4 regions of the Pseudomonas sp. FG47 genome follow, and region 4 is predicted to be linked to each of the others. Evidence: riboswitches for the same ligand, from Rfam matches in the RefSeq annotation. Region 4 holds a riboswitch; each other region holds the start of a gene.

Region 1 (3,679 bases), on a different contig from region 4:
CCCCGGCAAAGCGCTGCGGGTGCAGCGCCTGGGCGAGACGTTCAATGGCCTCGGCGTTGTCCACCGATGGCGTCACCTGCAGATAGGACAACACCACGAAGCGCTTTTGGCGAATCGCCGTGACGCTGCCCAGCGCCGGGTGCTGCAACAGGTAGTCGCGTTTTTGCTGCCAGGTGGTCGGGCCGTAGTCGACGATGACGATTACCTCGGGATCGCGCTCGACCACGCTTTCCCAGCTGACCTCGGTCCAGCTGGCAGGCACGTCGGCCATGACATTACTGCCGCCGGCCGTATCGATCAGTGCCTGGGGCATGCCCAGGCTGCCGGAGGTGGTGGGGCGGTCCTCGCCGCTGTCGTAGAGAAACACCCGTGGTCGGGCCTGGAGCGAGGCCAACGAAGCGCGGACTCGTGCGATACGCAGGCGCAGTTGCTCGACCAGACTGTCGGCCCGTGCGCTGACGCCGAAGATCCGGCCCAGGTTGCCCAGGTCGGTGTACAGGTCGTCGAGGCTTGCCGGGTGCCAGGGCATGATCCGTGAGCAGGATTCGCTCAGTTCGTATACCGGAATGCCGAACGTTGCCAGGCGCTGCGGGGTGAGCGGCCCGCCGACCTGCATGCCATAGCTCCAGCCGGCGAACAGAAAGTCGGCGTCGGCCGCGAGCAGGGTTTCCACCGACGGATAGCGCGATGCCAGTTCCGGCAGGCCGTGCAGGGCCTCGCGCATCGTCGGGGCGAGGCTTTTCCAGCCACTGATGCCGCTGTAGCCGACCATGCGCTCGCGCAGCCCCAGTGCCAGCAGCATGCCGGTCAAGTTGACGTCGTGGCTCACCGCCCGTTGCGGTGGCTGGCTGAAGGTGACCGCGCGCTCGCAACTGCGCACGGTCACGGGGAAGCCTTGTGCCAGGGCACACAGTGGCAGGCAGGCGAACAGGGCAAGCAACAGGCGGGTCATGCGTGACGAATCCAGGTAATGCGTGGGTGCTCGCCCACGGGGTGACGGTCGACCAGGGCGTGAACCCCGAACACCTCGGCCAGGCATTGCTCGGTCAACACCTCGGCGGGCGTGCCCTGGGCGATGATCCGGCCTTGCTCGATCAGGTACAGGCGGTCGCAGAACGTCGCCGCCAGGTTGAGGTCGTGGAAGCTGGCCAGCAAGCCCAGGCCGCTGCCGCGCAGGTGTTGCAGCAGGGCGAGCTGGTGGCGTGGGTCGAGGTGGTTGGTCGGCTCGTCGAGAATCAGCAGGCGCGGCTGCTGGGCCAAGGCCCGGGCCAGCAGCACACGCTGCTTTTCGCCACCGGACAGGCTGGCGAAGCCTTGCTCGGCGCGATCCTGCAGGCCCAGCTGGCGCAGGGCGTGGTCCACCGGCGCCGAATCGCCGCCTGCGTCGAGCCAGCCCAGGTGCGGGGTGCGACCCATGGCCACGACGTCGCGCACGCTCAGGCCGAAATCCTCGGGAAACTCCTGGAGCATCACCGCCACCCGCTGGGCCAGCCAGCGCGGCGGGTGCAGCCAGATATCCTCGCCATCGAGCAGCACCCGGCCAGCCCGTGGCCGGCTGAAACGGTAGGCGCAGCGCAGCAGGCTGGTCTTGCCGCTGCCATTGGGCCCGATCAGGCCGACGAATTCGCCGGATTGGACCTTGAGGTCGATACCGGCCAGCAGGTCCGGCCCGGTGGCGGACAGCGACCAGTGCAGGCGCTCTAGGTGCAGCAGGGAACAAGACATGGATGGACACCGCAGGAATGAATGAGCCCGACGGTGACGGTGCGAGACGGCCGCGCAGGCGCGCGGGCGCCTGGCAAGCTGAGCGCACCCGCCCTCCGCGGGAATGGCCATGGGCGAATCAGGCCGGTCTCCGGGCTGGCGAGGGTCATCGGGCATTCACCTTCCCATGCGCGGGGCACAGTGGCGTGTCGAATGCCAGGCTCGCTTACCGTTGCGGGGGCAGCGCCGGACTTCTCGCGCGGGCGAGGCACCGGCTTCCCGTTTAATCCCTGGCGCGGCGGCCAGGGACACCTGAAAGCAGGGGCGCATCTGAGCATTTATGCCCATGGGAGTCAACGCATGCCTTTTGTTGCTCTGCCAGGTCGCCTATTGCTCAGAGTGGGTGCCGATCCATTGCGCGAAATCTGTAACCACCTGTCGCTGATAGAAGGTGGCTTAAGTGGGGCGGAAGTTGAACGTCTCGCCGCTCATTTCAAGAGTCAAATTGTAGCGGCCACTCTTCTTGTCAAGAGTCACGCAATGGAATTTTTCCGGGCCGCTTGTTTCGGGTGGACCCAGCTTCGGTTCAACGATGAGTAGACGTATGAATGTCAAGGCATCGTCATCATTGAGGCGTGCCGTCACGCTTTTTTGCGGCAGCCCTAAATATGAAATATCAATTTCTACATTTCTCGCGTTGTCGAATTTGTAAAAATACCAAGTATTAAGCCAGAACCACACATCTCCAGGCGCTGATTTAAAGGCGTCCGCATGTATCAATCTATCTTCATTCGGAATGGTCGTGACGGAGGCAATGGTGGTGCCGCTCTTGGGCTTCAGTCGCCACATGTCTATCAAGTAAGACTTGAAGCCCGTTGCCTCGGTTTCGACGACGTATAGAAGACGAAGCCAGTGTCCGCCCACTTGTCAACTTCTTCATCCTTGCTCCAATAAAATTTGTATTGCACATCTGGCTTGAGGTTGTTAATCACCTTGAATGTCTGCAGATCGGTAGCCATGCTCGACTCCCTCTTCGAATAGATCAACCCGCTGCAACTCACCTTACTCTGCGCTGATAAAATCGACACCTAGTAAAATTACCAGTATCAACGATTCGATGATAATAGTTACCACGCCTTATATGCTCGCAGGAGAGTACGGGTTTTTGGCACGCCCCTGACTGCCCAAGGCAAAAACGATTGTGCAAGGTTGCTGGGCTGCGGGATCGCGTTGCGCGCCTTTCGCGGCATCGATACCGTAGCCCGTGGTATCAAAGCTGGTCGAAGTCCAGCACCACCTTGTCGCTGATCGGGAAACTCTGGCACGACAGCACGTAGCCGGCCGCCACTTCGTAGTCCTCCAGGGCATGGTTGCTGTCCATCTCCACCTCGCCCTCGATCACCTTGCACTTGCAGGTCGAGCACACCCCGGCCTTGCACGAATAGGGCAGCTCGGCACCAATGGCGTTGCCGGCGTCGAGCACGCTGACGGTGTTGCGCGGCAGGTCGAAGGCCAGCGCCCGACCATCGCTGATCACGGTGATTTGACTACTGCTGGCGTCGAGCTGGCGAGCGGCCTCGCGTGCCTCGCGGCGGGCCGTGCCATCGGCGGCGGCGAACAGTTCGAAGTGAATGCGCGCCTTGTCCATGCCGTTGGCCTGCAAGCTGTCGCGCACGGTCTCGGTCATGGCCTGGGGGCCGCAGATGAAGGCGGCGTCGAGGTTGGGCACATCCAGCCAGCGAGAGAACAGCTGGCCGCACTTGTCGGCGTCGATGCGGCCGTTGTACAGGTCGACATCCTGTTGTTCACGGCTGAACACGAAGATCAGGTTCAGGCGCTCCAGGTACTGGTTCTTCAGGTCTTCCAAGCGGTCGCGGAACAGCGCGCTGCTGCTGGCCCGGTTGCCGTACAGCAGGGTGAAGCGGCTGTGCGGCTCGCAGGCCAAGGTGGTGGCGATCAGCGACAGGATAGGGGT
Region 2 (3,679 bases), 200 kb from region 4:
GGTACCGCCAGGGCTACCGATGGCCAGCGCACCCCGCTGAGGTTGCCCAGCAGCCAGAACAGGATGCCGCGGGCTTGCTCGGCGGTGGCGGATTTGGTGATCAGGAACGCGGTGAGCGCGTTGAACAGCTGCGAGCCGGCGATCCCGGCAAGGATCACCTGGGTATTGTCATGGCGGCTGCCGCTGGCCCGGGACAGCGCCAGCACCAAGGCAAAGGCCGCCAGTGCGCCGAGGAAGGCGCCGCCGGACAGCGACAGCGCCGCGCCGCCCAGGCCGAGCAGGCCGACCGCCACGGCGCCGGTCGAGGCCCCGGCGGACAGGCCCAGCAAATACGGCTCTGCCAGCGGGTTGCGCAGCAACGCCTGGAGAATCACCCCGCAGGTGGCCAGGCCCGCGCCGCAGGCAGCGGCCACCAGGGTACGCGGCAACCGGTAGTTCCAGACGATGCCGGCGTCGATCGGATCGAGTGGGTAGCCCGCTTGCCACAGATGATTGGCCAGCACCTGCCAGAACACTTCGGCGCTCACTGGGGTTTCGCCGATGGCGATACCCGCGAGCATGGCCAGGCCCAGGGCGAGCAGCGCGAAGGCGCCAAGGGGCAGCAGGCGACTCATGGTTGCGCCGCTTTACCGCTGGCGAAGGCCGTGGACAGCACTTGCAGCCCGCGGAACAGACGCAGGCCGGCCTGCATGGCATCGGCGTCGAGGACGATGATGCGGTCCTGTTTCACCGCCTCCATGTTGCGGGTCAGCGGGTCGCTGCGCAGGAACTGGAGTTTCTTCTGATAGTCATCGGCAGGGTAGCGGCGTCGGTCCATGCGCGCGATGATCAGCCAGGTGGGATTGGCCTTGGCCAGGGTTTCCCAGCCTACGGTCGGCCATTCCTCGTTGGACTCGACCACGTTGCGCACCCCTAGGGTCTGCAGCATGAAGTCGGCCACGCCCTGACGGCCGGCCACGTACGGGTCGAGCGCCAGGTCGGCGCTGGAGAACCAGAACAACGCGCTGGTGTGGCTCAGGTCCTTGCCCACCAGTTGTTGCTGAGCACGCTGCAGGCTGCCCTGGAGTGCTGTGTTGAGGGCGGCGCCGTGCGCCTGCACGTCGAAGATCTCGGCCAGTTGGCTGATGCTCTTGTAGATGCTCTGCACCTTGAACGGTTGCAGACGGGTGCCATCGGCGCCCACCAGGTTGTCCTTGCCTTCGCAATCGGAGGGCAGCAGGTAGGTGGGAATCTGCAATTCGGCGAACTGTTCGCGGGTGGCGACCGCGCCTTGGGCACCGACCATCCATTCGAACTGCACCACCACCAGTTGCGGACGCTTGGCCACCACCGCCTCGAAACTTGGTTCGTTATCGGCCAGGCGCTCGACCTTGTCGTTCTGCGCCTTGAACTCGGGCAGTACGTTGTTGAACCACAACGAAGTGCCGGCCAGGCGTTCGCCCAGGCCCAGGGCATAGAGCAGTTCGCTGCCGGCCTGGCCGATGGTCACCGCGCGTTCGGGCGCCCGGGCGAAGGTCTGGGGCACGCCGCAGTTGTCGAGGGTCAACGGATACTGGGTGGCACTGGCAGGGCTATCGGCCTGGGCCAGCGCGCACAGGGTCAAGCCGGCGACGACGGTGGCGAGGTGGGGCAACATGGTGGGGCGGTCTCCTGTCTTGCGTTGTGCGGTCATGGGCACGGACAGGCATCGCCGGGCACGAGCGAGGGGCTGCGAGCGCAAGGCGGATGACCATCCCGGACACCCCGCCGGTTGGTGAACACGTGCCGGCAGGTCTCCTGACTGGTGCGTCCAGGCCCGACGCCGGCCTTCCCGGATGGATCATCCAGTGGCATCGATGGCGTGGGCTCGGCACCTACAGTTGCGGGGGCAGTTCCGTTCGGCGCGCGCTGGACGCGCCTGGGATTCCCTTTTGATTCCGTGTGGAAACCGGCGGGCGGCATGGTAGACCATCGCACCGCCGGGCGAAACGCCTTTACAGGTACTTGAGCCAGGCCAGGTCGCGGCGCCGCGCCTTCAACCGGGCGAAGCCGCGGACCGGCAGGTACAGCGCGGCAGCCAGCAACATGGCCAGCAGCCAGACCGCGGCGACACCCTCGAAACCGAAATATTCGCCCTGGTTGCGGCCGAACAGGCCGACGCTGGCCAGGTACAGCCCCTTGAGCACATACAGGTGCAGCAGGTAGAAGAACATCGGCGCCGCGCCGAACACCGCCAGCGCGCCGATCCAGCGAGCGCTGCCGGCACGCTCGAAGGCGCGTAGCAACAGCAGCCCGGCGCCCAGGGTCAGGGCCAGGAACAGCAGCGAAGGTGGGTACTTGGTGATGTTGAAGAAACTCATCAGCGTCTGCGTGACACTGGGGTAACTGCTCCAGGGCGCTTCGCCGTAACCATTGAGCAGGCGCAGTGCAACGAAACCCAGCAGGGCCAGAGCCCCGGCCAGCAGCAGCCGCCGTTGGCGGGCATCGGCCTGGCTGGTGCGGGCGAACCATGGGCCAAGGGCGTAGCCCAGGACGATCACGCCGATCCACGGCAACAACGGATAGGATGTGCGCAAGCGTAAGTTGTCGCAGACCTCCAACCAGCCGCGATCGTGCAGGACCGCCCAGGGCACATGCAGGGCCGATGCCTGCTCGAAGTGCAGGCCATCGAGCAGGTTGTGGCCAGCGACGATCAGCGCGCCCAGGGCGATAAGCGCCGGGCGTGGCAACCACACCAGCAGCGACAGGGCGATCATGCTCAGGCCTATGGCCCAGATCACCTGCAGGTAGATCACACTGGGTGGCAGCTGGAAGGTCCAGGCGAAGTTGACCAAGGTGACCTCCAGCACGACCAGGAACAGCCCGCGCTTGAACAGAAAGGCCGAGACGTCGCCACGGCCCTGGTGCTTTTCGCCGTACAACCAGGCGGACAACCCGGTGAGCAGCACGAACACCGGGGCGCACAGGTGCGCCAGGGTGCGGCTGGCGAAAAGGCTGGGGTCGGTGGCATCGATCGTCATCGGGTCGCTGACCTGGCGGTGCAGAAAGAAGGTTTCGCGCACGTGGTCCAGGAGCATGAACAGGATCACCAGGCCGCGTAGGGCGTCGATGCTTTGCAGGCGTTGGTTGGGCAGGGGGGAAGGGGCAGTGGCGCTGGTCATTGGCTGGGTCGCAGACAGGAATGGCATTTCAAATCAAATGTTATCGTATAACATTTCACTGGCGCCTGAACAGCTCGATTTCGTGTGGAGGGCCACCAGGCGTTCACCACGACCCCAGCAGCGCCTATCAGTCACTCTGCATTGAAACTTTTTTCGCGGCCTGGCCAACCTCCCGAGTGCCTTGCGGGTAATCCTCCAGATCAGCATCACCCATAACCGCTGGCCTGCCTCCTTCACCTCCCGGAAAAACCGCCGGAACCACCCCGCGACACCCGAGTTTTTCCCTGCCGAACTCCCGATGTTTTTTCCTTTGGCTGTCACCACAAGCTGCGAATGTTGCCTTCGTGGACAGGCCTCCAGCCCCTCTGGATCAGGGTGTACGGCCTCGGCCACAGCAATGCGCGACCCACTCAACGTACGAACACGACGATAGGAGATTGCTTCATGTTTAAGCGTACTGTGATCGCCGCCTCCCTGGTGGCTGCTACCCTGGCTTCGGCCCAATCCATGGCCGCCGTGGTCGGCGGCGGTGCCACCCT
Region 3 (3,679 bases), on a different contig from region 4:
GGCCTTGATCAGGCCTGCTTGAGCAGCAATGCCACCCCAGGGAAGTACTGCCCCAGTTCGTTATGCAGCTTGCGGTAGGCATAGGGGAAGTACCAGGCGATCGCGCAGGCGGTGTGTTTTTGCAGGTCGTCGACCAGGTCCTGCAGTTCTTCGGGGCTGGCGTGCTGCCCGGCCTTCCACGGGGTGACGAACAACGCCCCGGCCTTGAACTGGCTGGCGTAGGCGATCGCCTTGGCCTGGCTGGCGCTCTCCTGCAAGGCCGCTGCCAGGTCGAGGCGGGCGATGCGTGGCCAGCGCTGGCTGGCGTGCAGGTGGATCGAGTCCTCGGCATTGCCGATGAACAGGTCGCCGCGCGCCTCGCGCTCGCCTTCGTCGCGTTGTTTCTTGCTGGTGTATTGCTCCAGCGCCACCAGCTCGGCCTGCCAGGCCGCCGCCGCGAGCATCCCGGTGTTGGCGGCGGCGCCGTGCCAATACGGGGCCTCGTTATCGCCTTGGAACTGGTTGAAGCGGTCGATACAGTCGACCCAGCGTTCCAGGGCCGGGCGCAGGAACTCCAGGCGGGGGTTGTTGATGATCAGGCCTTGCATGCTGCGCGCTCCTTGTCATTGTGGTCGCGGTCGGTCGCGGTGATGGCTATGTGATATCACTGCTTTGAGTGTGGCACAAGCTGGCGGATCGGCCATTGATCCAGGCCAGATCGGTCCATGCTCGATTGACGCTCCTGATGCAACCCTCTAACCTTCGCGGCGTGTTTCAGGTGCCCTGCGAGCCGTGGCTCGGCAGGGTGAAACTGGGAAGCCGGTGAGCGCCAGCCAAGGTGCGAGTCCGGCGCTGCCCCCGCAACGGTAGGTGAGTCAACGCTGCGCAAGGCCACTGGGTGTATCGCCCGGGAAGGCGCGCAGCCCGGGCCAGGCCCGCTCACAAGCCCGGAGACCGGCCTGCAACTGCCAACGGCATCACGGAGGGTGATGCGCCAGCGATGTGGCCTGCGCCACGGCCCCTGCGCGTTCTCCGTCTGCCCGCCCTTTTTCTGTCGCTGCCCCTGCGACAGCCCGCGGAGACCCCTGATGAGCGAATCCACCGAACGCGACGAACGTCACCTGGCGCGCATGCAGCGCAAGAAGGCGATCATCGACGAGCGCATCGCCAATTCCCCCAACGAATGCGGCCTGTTGCTGGTGCTGACCGGCAACGGCAAGGGCAAGAGCAGCTCAGCTTTCGGCATGTTGGCCCGCGCCTTGGGCCACGGCATGCAGTGCGGCGTGGTGCAGTTCATCAAGGGTCGCAACAGCACAGGCGAAGAGCTGTTCTTCCGCCGCTTCCCCGAGCAGGTGCGCTATCACGTGATGGGTGAGGGCTTCACCTGGGAGACCCAGGACCGCCAGCGCGACATCGCCGCCGCCGAGGCCGCGTGGGCGGTATCGCGCCAGTTGCTGCAGGATCCGTCGATCCAGTTCGTGGTGCTCGATGAGCTGAACATCGCCCTCAAGCATGGCTACCTCGACCTCGACCAGGTGCTCTCGGACATCCAGGCCCGCCCACCGATGCAGCATGTGATCGTCACCGGCCGTGCAGCCAAGCCGGAAATGATCGAGCTGGCCGACACCGTCACCGAGATGGGCATGCTCAAGCACGCCTTCCAGGCCGGTATCCGCGCACAGAAGGGCGTCGAGCTGTGAGTGACTCGCGCCAATGTCCCGCCGTGCTGATCGCGGCCCCGGCCTCGGGCCAGGGCAAGACCACGGTCACCGCCGCCCTGGCCCGCCTGCACCGCAACCTCGGGCGCAAGGTGCGGGTGTTCAAGTGCGGGCCTGACTTTCTCGACCCGATGATCCTCGAGCGTGCCAGTGGCGCGCCGGTCTATCAGCTGGACCTGTGGATGATCGGTGCCGAGGAGAGTCGTCGCCTGCTGTGGGAAGCGGCGGGCGAGGCCGACCTGATCCTGATCGAAGGCGTGATGGGGCTGTTCGACGGCACGCCGTCGAGCGCCGATCTGGCCCGTCATTTCGGCGTGCCGGTGCTGGCGGTGATCGATGGCACGGCCATGGCCCAGACCTTCGGCGCCCTGGCCCTGGGCCTGGCGCGTTACCAGCCCGACTTGCCGTTCGCCGGGGTGCTGGCCAACCGGGTTGGCAGCCTGCGCCACGCGCAGTTGCTCGAAGGCAGCCTCACCGAAGGCCTGCGCTGGTACGGCGGGTTGTCCCGCGAGCGTGGCATCGAGCTGCCCAGCCGCCACCTCGGCCTGGTCCAGGCCAGTGAACTCAATGACCTGGATGCGCGCCTGGATGCCGCCGCCGAAGCGCTGGGTGCCAGCTGCGATGCAGCATTGCCGCCACCGGTCGGTTTTGCCCGGCCTGAGCCACTGGGCGTGACCACACCGCTTGCCGGGGTGCGCATCGGGGTGGCCCATGACGAAGCCTTCGCCTTCACCTATGGCGCCAACCTGGATCTGCTGCGCAGCCTCGGCGCGCAGCTCGAATTCTTCTCGCCGTTGCATGATCGGGAGTTGCCTGATGTAGACAGCCTGTACCTGCCAGGCGGCTACCCGGAGCTGCACCATCAGGCCCTGGCCGCCAACGCACCGATGCTGGAGGCGATCCGTGGCCACCACGCCGAGGGCAAGCCGCTGCTGGCCGAGTGTGGCGGCATGCTCTACCTGCTCGACGCCCTGACCGATGTGGCCGGTGTGCGTGCGCCGCTGGCAGGCCTGCTGCCGGGCGAGGCGACCATGCAGAAGCGCCTGGCGGCCTTGGCCCTGCAGGCCGTCGAGTTGCCCGAAGGCATCCTGCGCGGCCACACCTATCACCATTCACTGACCAGCACCGAGCTGGAACCGATTGCCCGGGGCCTGAGCCCCAACGGCGGACGCGGCAACGAGGCGGTCTACCGCCTGGGACGGCTGACCGCTTCCTACGTGCATTTCTATTTTCCGTCCAACCCCGACGCGGCGGCGGCGCTGTTGCGACCATGAGCGAACACGCGTACAGCGCCGTTGAGCGCGCGGCCATCTACCGGGCCATCGGCGAGCGCCGCGACATGCGCCATTTCGCCGGCGGCGAGGTGGCCCCCGAGTTGCTCGGGCGTCTGCTGGCCGCCGCTCATCAGGCCCCCAGCGTGGGCCTGATGCAGCCCTGGCGCTTCATTCGTATCAGCCAGCGCGGTTTGCGCGAACGTATCCAGGCGTTGGTGGAGCAGGAGCGGGTGCGCACCGCCGAAGCCCTGGGCGAGCGCTCCGATGAGTTCATGAAGCTCAAGGTCGAAGGCATCAACGACTGCGCCGAGGTGCTGGTCGCCGCGCTGATGGACAAGCGCGAGGCGCATGTCTTCGGCCGCCGCACCCTGCCGGAGATGGACCTGGCTTCGCTGGCCTGCGCCATCCAGAACCTGTGGCTGGCGGCGCGGGCCGAAGGGCTGGGCATGGGCTGGGTGTCGCTGTTCGAGCCGCAGGCCCTGGCCGAGCTGCTGGGCATGCCCGTAGGTGCCAAGCCCATGGCGGTGCTGTGCCTGGGGCCGGTGACCGAATTCTATCCGGCGCCGATGCTGGTGCTCGAAGACTGGGCCGAGCAACGGCCGTTGAGTGACATGCTCTACGAGAACCAGTGGGGAGAGCGGTCATGAGTGTGGCTTTGCTGACCGTGGCCGGCGTGGCTCTGGATGCACTGCTGGGTGAGCCGAGGCG
Region 4 (3,679 bases):
GCGCCCGGGGTATCCAGGCCCACGCCATTGCCAATGCGCCCGTCGCGGGTCGGGTAGTTGGCCAGCACCAAGGCCACGCGCTTTTCCTGGTTGTCCAGGCGCGCCAGCGCCACCCAGCGCCGTGCCAACTCGGCCACGAAGTCCATGCGTTCGGGGTGGGCACGGTAGCAGACCACGTCGGATTGACTGCGCTCGCTGCGCCAGGCCAGGTCCTTGAAACTCACTGGACGGGTGATGATGCGCCCGTCAAGCTCCGGCAAGGCAATGTGCATGGCCAGGTCGCGAGCGCCCAGGCCCTGCTCGCTCTGCTCCCAGCCGGGTTGGTTGTCCTGGGCGCAGATTGCCTGCAACACCGGCACGTCGCGGCGCAGCGGGCGCAGGTTGGGCTGTTCCGGGCTGGACAAGGCAAAACCAGTGGTGTTGATCACCACCTCGGCCTGCACCTCGTCGAGCCAGGCTTGCACCTGCTCCAGACAGGCCTGCTCCTTGAGGCTGGCCACGGCGATCGGCAGCGGGTTGAGCCCGCACGCCTGCAAGCGCTGGCAGAACACATCGATGAACGCAGTGTTGGCCGCCTGCAAGTGCGAGCGATAGAACAGCAGCGGTGCCACCGGGTACTCGGGGTTCCACTCGCCGTACCAGTCCTGCAGCTCGGCACTGGGGCGGGCCGGGTGATAGACCGCCGTGCGCGGCAGCGGCTGGGGCTCGTCCCAGCGGTAGTCACGCCCCAGCCATTGACTGGCCAGGCACTTGAACAGGTTGATCGCGTTGGCCTTGCCACCTTGGCGCAGGTAGTGCCACAAACGCTCGGCCTCGGCCCCGCGCAGCGTGCCCAGCTCGGTGAGCTCCGGGTCCGGGCGGTCGTCCCCCGGCACCAGGACCAACTGCACGCCACGGCTGGCGAGGGCCACCAACTGCTCGACACCGTAGCGCCAGTAGCCGACGCCGCCGTGCAACGAGACCAGGATCAGCTTGGCATGGCGCAGTACCTGGTCGACATACAGGTCGACCGAGGCATGGTTCTGCACCTGCATCGGGTTGGCCAGGCGCACGCTGGGGAAATCGTCCGGCAACTGCTCGGCGGTTTCGGCGAGCAGTGCCAGATGGGAATCGCCGCTGCAGAGGATCACCAACTCGGCAGGTGTCTGGCCGAGATCGGCAATGCTGTCGTCCGGCACGAAGCCGCCGGGCTGGGTCCGCAGCAGGTGCATGGATCAGGCGCCCAAGGCCTGGCGCAGGCGCGCTTCAAGCTGCGCGGCGTCCAGGTCCTGGCCAATCAGCACCAGGCGGGTGATGCGCGCTTCATCGCTGCGCCAGGCACGGTCGAAGTGCTTGTCGAAACGGGTACCCACGCCCTGGATCAGCAGGCGCATCGGCTTGCCGGGAATGGCGGCGAAGCCCTTGGCGCGCAGGATGCCGAACTCACCGACCAGTTGGCTCAGGGCACCGAGCAGCAGGCTTTCGTCGGCCTCGGGCAGGTCGATGGAAATCGAATCGAAGGCATCATGATCGTGGTCGTCGTGATCGTCACCGTCGTGGTGCGAATCATGGTGGGTGCGACGGCCATCGATATGCGCCTCGGACTCGGCGCCCACGCCCAGCAGCACGTCGAGTGGCAGGCGGCCACTGCTGGCCTCGATCACCTTGACCGCCGGCGGCAGTTCCTCGGCCACCTCGGCGCGCACCTTGGCCAGGCCCGCGGCGTCGATCAGGTCGGCCTTGTTCAGCACCACCAGGTCGGCACTGGCCAACTGGTCGGCGAACAGCTCGTGCAGCGGCGATTCGTGGTCCAGGTTGGGGTCGAGCTTGCGCTGGGCGTCGACCTGCTCGGGGTAGGCGGCGAAGGTGCCGGCGGCCACCGCCGGGCTGTCGACCACGGTGATCACCGCATCGACGGTGCAGGCGTTGCGAATTTCCGGCCACTGGAAGGCTTGCACCAGGGGTTTGGGCAGGGCCAGGCCGCTGGTTTCGATAAGGATATGGTCAAGGTCGCCGCGGCGGGCCACCAGCTCGCGCATCACTGGGAAGAACTCTTCCTGCACGGTGCAGCACAGGCAGCCGTTGGCCAGCTCGAAGACCCGGCCCTGCGCCTCTTCCTCGGTGCAGCCGATGCTGCACTGCTTGAGGATCTCGCCGTCGATGCCCAGTTCGCCGAACTCGTTGACGATCACCGCGATACGACGGCCCTGGGCGTTGTCGAGCATGTGGCGGAGCAAGGTGGTCTTGCCCGAGCCGAGAAAGCCGGTGACGATGGTGACAGGGAGCTTGGCCAGTGTTTTCATGTCGCGTTGCCCTTGGCGGCTGTGGCGCGGGCATGCGGGACGGCGGCCGCGGCCATGCTGGCCGGGCGCGTTCGCCACCGGATCACCCCGCCCGGTTGAAAGTCGAAAACGTCGCGAGGCAGGTCTCCTGGCTTGCACCAATCCGGCGCCGGGGCCGGTGGCTCAGCGCCTTCCCGCGCGCCTGCGCAGTGGCTGTGCCGAACCTTTCAGTGCCTACAGTTGCGGGGGCAGCCGCGGCTTGTACCGCGTTCCCGTCTTAGCTCAGGCCAGGCCTGAGAACCTCGAAGCGGCAAGGCTACGCATCCACCCGACAACGGTCAACCGCCGCCGCGATTGACGCCGGCCACGCCCCGTGATTTGCTAGCGCACTGCCTTCAGGTGCCCCCAATTGGGGGTGAAACGGGAAACCGGTGCGACGCGGCCTCTACAACAGGGGCGGACAAAGCCGGTGCTGCCCCCGCAACGGTAAGCGAGCGATGCTCGCCAGCCCGGAGACCGGCCTGTGGTGCTCGATGAACAACCCCGCGGTGGGCGGGTGCTGTCGCATGCCCTGGGCCATCCGCGCCTGGGGGCGTCGCGCTTGCCCGTTGCCCAAAACAAAAGCAGCAGAGGAACGCGTCATGCCTATCACCAGTGCCAAGCACAGCATCGTCACCCCCGTCAGCCTCAGCCAGCGCCTGCTGGTCGCCGTGGGCGCCAGCCTGCTGGGCCTGAGCCTGGTGTACTTCGCCGGCTTCTCGCACATCGAGGCGGTGCACAACGCCGCCCACGACACCCGTCACAGCGCCGCCTTCCCCTGCCACTGAGTATCCCCGCATGATCACGCGTATTGCCCGCACCGCGGGCTTCAGCGGGCTGCTCGCCGCCCTGCTGCTGACCCTGCTGCAAAGTTTCTGGATCGCCCCGCTGATCCTCCAGGCGGAAACCTTCGAGAGCGCCGCCCCGGTAGCCGAGCAGCATGAACATGCGCCAGCCGAAGCCGGCCACAGCCATGAGCACAACGCCGAGGCCTGGGCACCGCAAGACGGCTGGCAGCGAGTGCTGGCCACCACCGGCGGCAACCTGGTGGTAGCCGTCGGCTTCGCCCTGATCCTCGCCGCGCTGTACAGCCTGCGTGAACCTGGCCGCGTCAGCACCGGCGCGCTCTGGGGCCTGGCCGGCTTCGCCGTGTTCTGCCTGGCGCCCACCCTGGGCTTGCCGGCCGAGCTGCCAGGCACCGCCGCCGCCGACCTGGGCCAACGCCAGGCCTGGTGGATCGGCACCGCCGCCGCCACCGCGGCCGGCCTGGCCTTGCTGGTGTTTAGCCGGCATTGGTTGTTCAAGGTGCTGGGGGTCGTGCTGCTGGTGATCCCTCACCTGATCGGCGCGCCACAACCGGCAGTGCACGCAAGCCTGGC

Evidence for each region. Region 4 has a riboswitch for cobalamin ahead of cobW (cobalamin biosynthesis protein CobW). Riboswitches for the same ligand answer to the same signal wherever they lie in the genome.
Region 1: linked by a shared signal. The riboswitch ahead of ACODS5_RS20530 (ABC transporter ATP-binding protein) and the one ahead of cobW (cobalamin biosynthesis protein CobW) in region 4 are both predicted to bind cobalamin.
Region 2: linked by a shared signal. The riboswitch ahead of ACODS5_RS04355 (ABC transporter substrate-binding protein) and the one ahead of cobW (cobalamin biosynthesis protein CobW) in region 4 are both predicted to bind cobalamin.
Region 3: linked by a shared signal. The riboswitch ahead of cobO (cob(I)yrinic acid a,c-diamide adenosyltransferase) and the one ahead of cobW (cobalamin biosynthesis protein CobW) in region 4 are both predicted to bind cobalamin.

The regions. Positions count from the first base shown of each region.
Region 1 covers NZ_JBMDJI010000036.1:30,009-33,687, forward strand. The annotation lists gene ACODS5_RS20525 (ABC transporter substrate-binding protein) at 1-952, opposite strand, end outside; gene ACODS5_RS20530 (ABC transporter ATP-binding protein) at 949-1,725, opposite strand; cobalamin riboswitch at 1,842-2,022, opposite strand; gene ACODS5_RS20535 (hypothetical protein) at 2,161-2,628, opposite strand; gene paaE (1,2-phenylacetyl-CoA epoxidase subunit PaaE) at 2,975-3,679, opposite strand, start outside.
Region 2 covers NZ_JBMDJI010000003.1:26,691-30,369, reverse strand. The annotation lists gene ACODS5_RS04360 (FecCD family ABC transporter permease) at 1-614, opposite strand, end outside; gene ACODS5_RS04355 (ABC transporter substrate-binding protein) at 611-1,636, opposite strand; cobalamin riboswitch at 1,750-1,947, opposite strand; gene ACODS5_RS04350 (acetyltransferase domain-containing protein) at 1,974-3,140, opposite strand; gene ACODS5_RS04345 (substrate-binding domain-containing protein) at 3,585-3,679, shown strand, end outside.
Region 3 covers NZ_JBMDJI010000019.1:58,211-61,889, forward strand. The annotation lists gene ACODS5_RS15590 (hypothetical protein) at 9-587, opposite strand; cobalamin riboswitch at 739-956, shown strand; gene cobO (cob(I)yrinic acid a,c-diamide adenosyltransferase) at 1,068-1,679, shown strand; gene ACODS5_RS15600 (cobyrinic acid a,c-diamide synthase CobB) at 1,676-2,971, shown strand; gene bluB (5,6-dimethylbenzimidazole synthase) at 2,968-3,618, shown strand; gene cbiB (adenosylcobinamide-phosphate synthase CbiB) at 3,615-3,679, shown strand, end outside.
Region 4 covers NZ_JBMDJI010000003.1:221,991-225,669, forward strand. The annotation lists gene cobN (cobaltochelatase subunit CobN) at 1-1,211, opposite strand, end outside; gene cobW (cobalamin biosynthesis protein CobW) at 1,215-2,282, opposite strand; cobalamin riboswitch at 2,383-2,581, opposite strand; cobalamin riboswitch at 2,642-2,800, shown strand; gene ACODS5_RS05240 (CbtB domain-containing protein) at 2,903-3,088, shown strand; gene ACODS5_RS05245 (CbtA family protein) at 3,099-3,679, shown strand, end outside.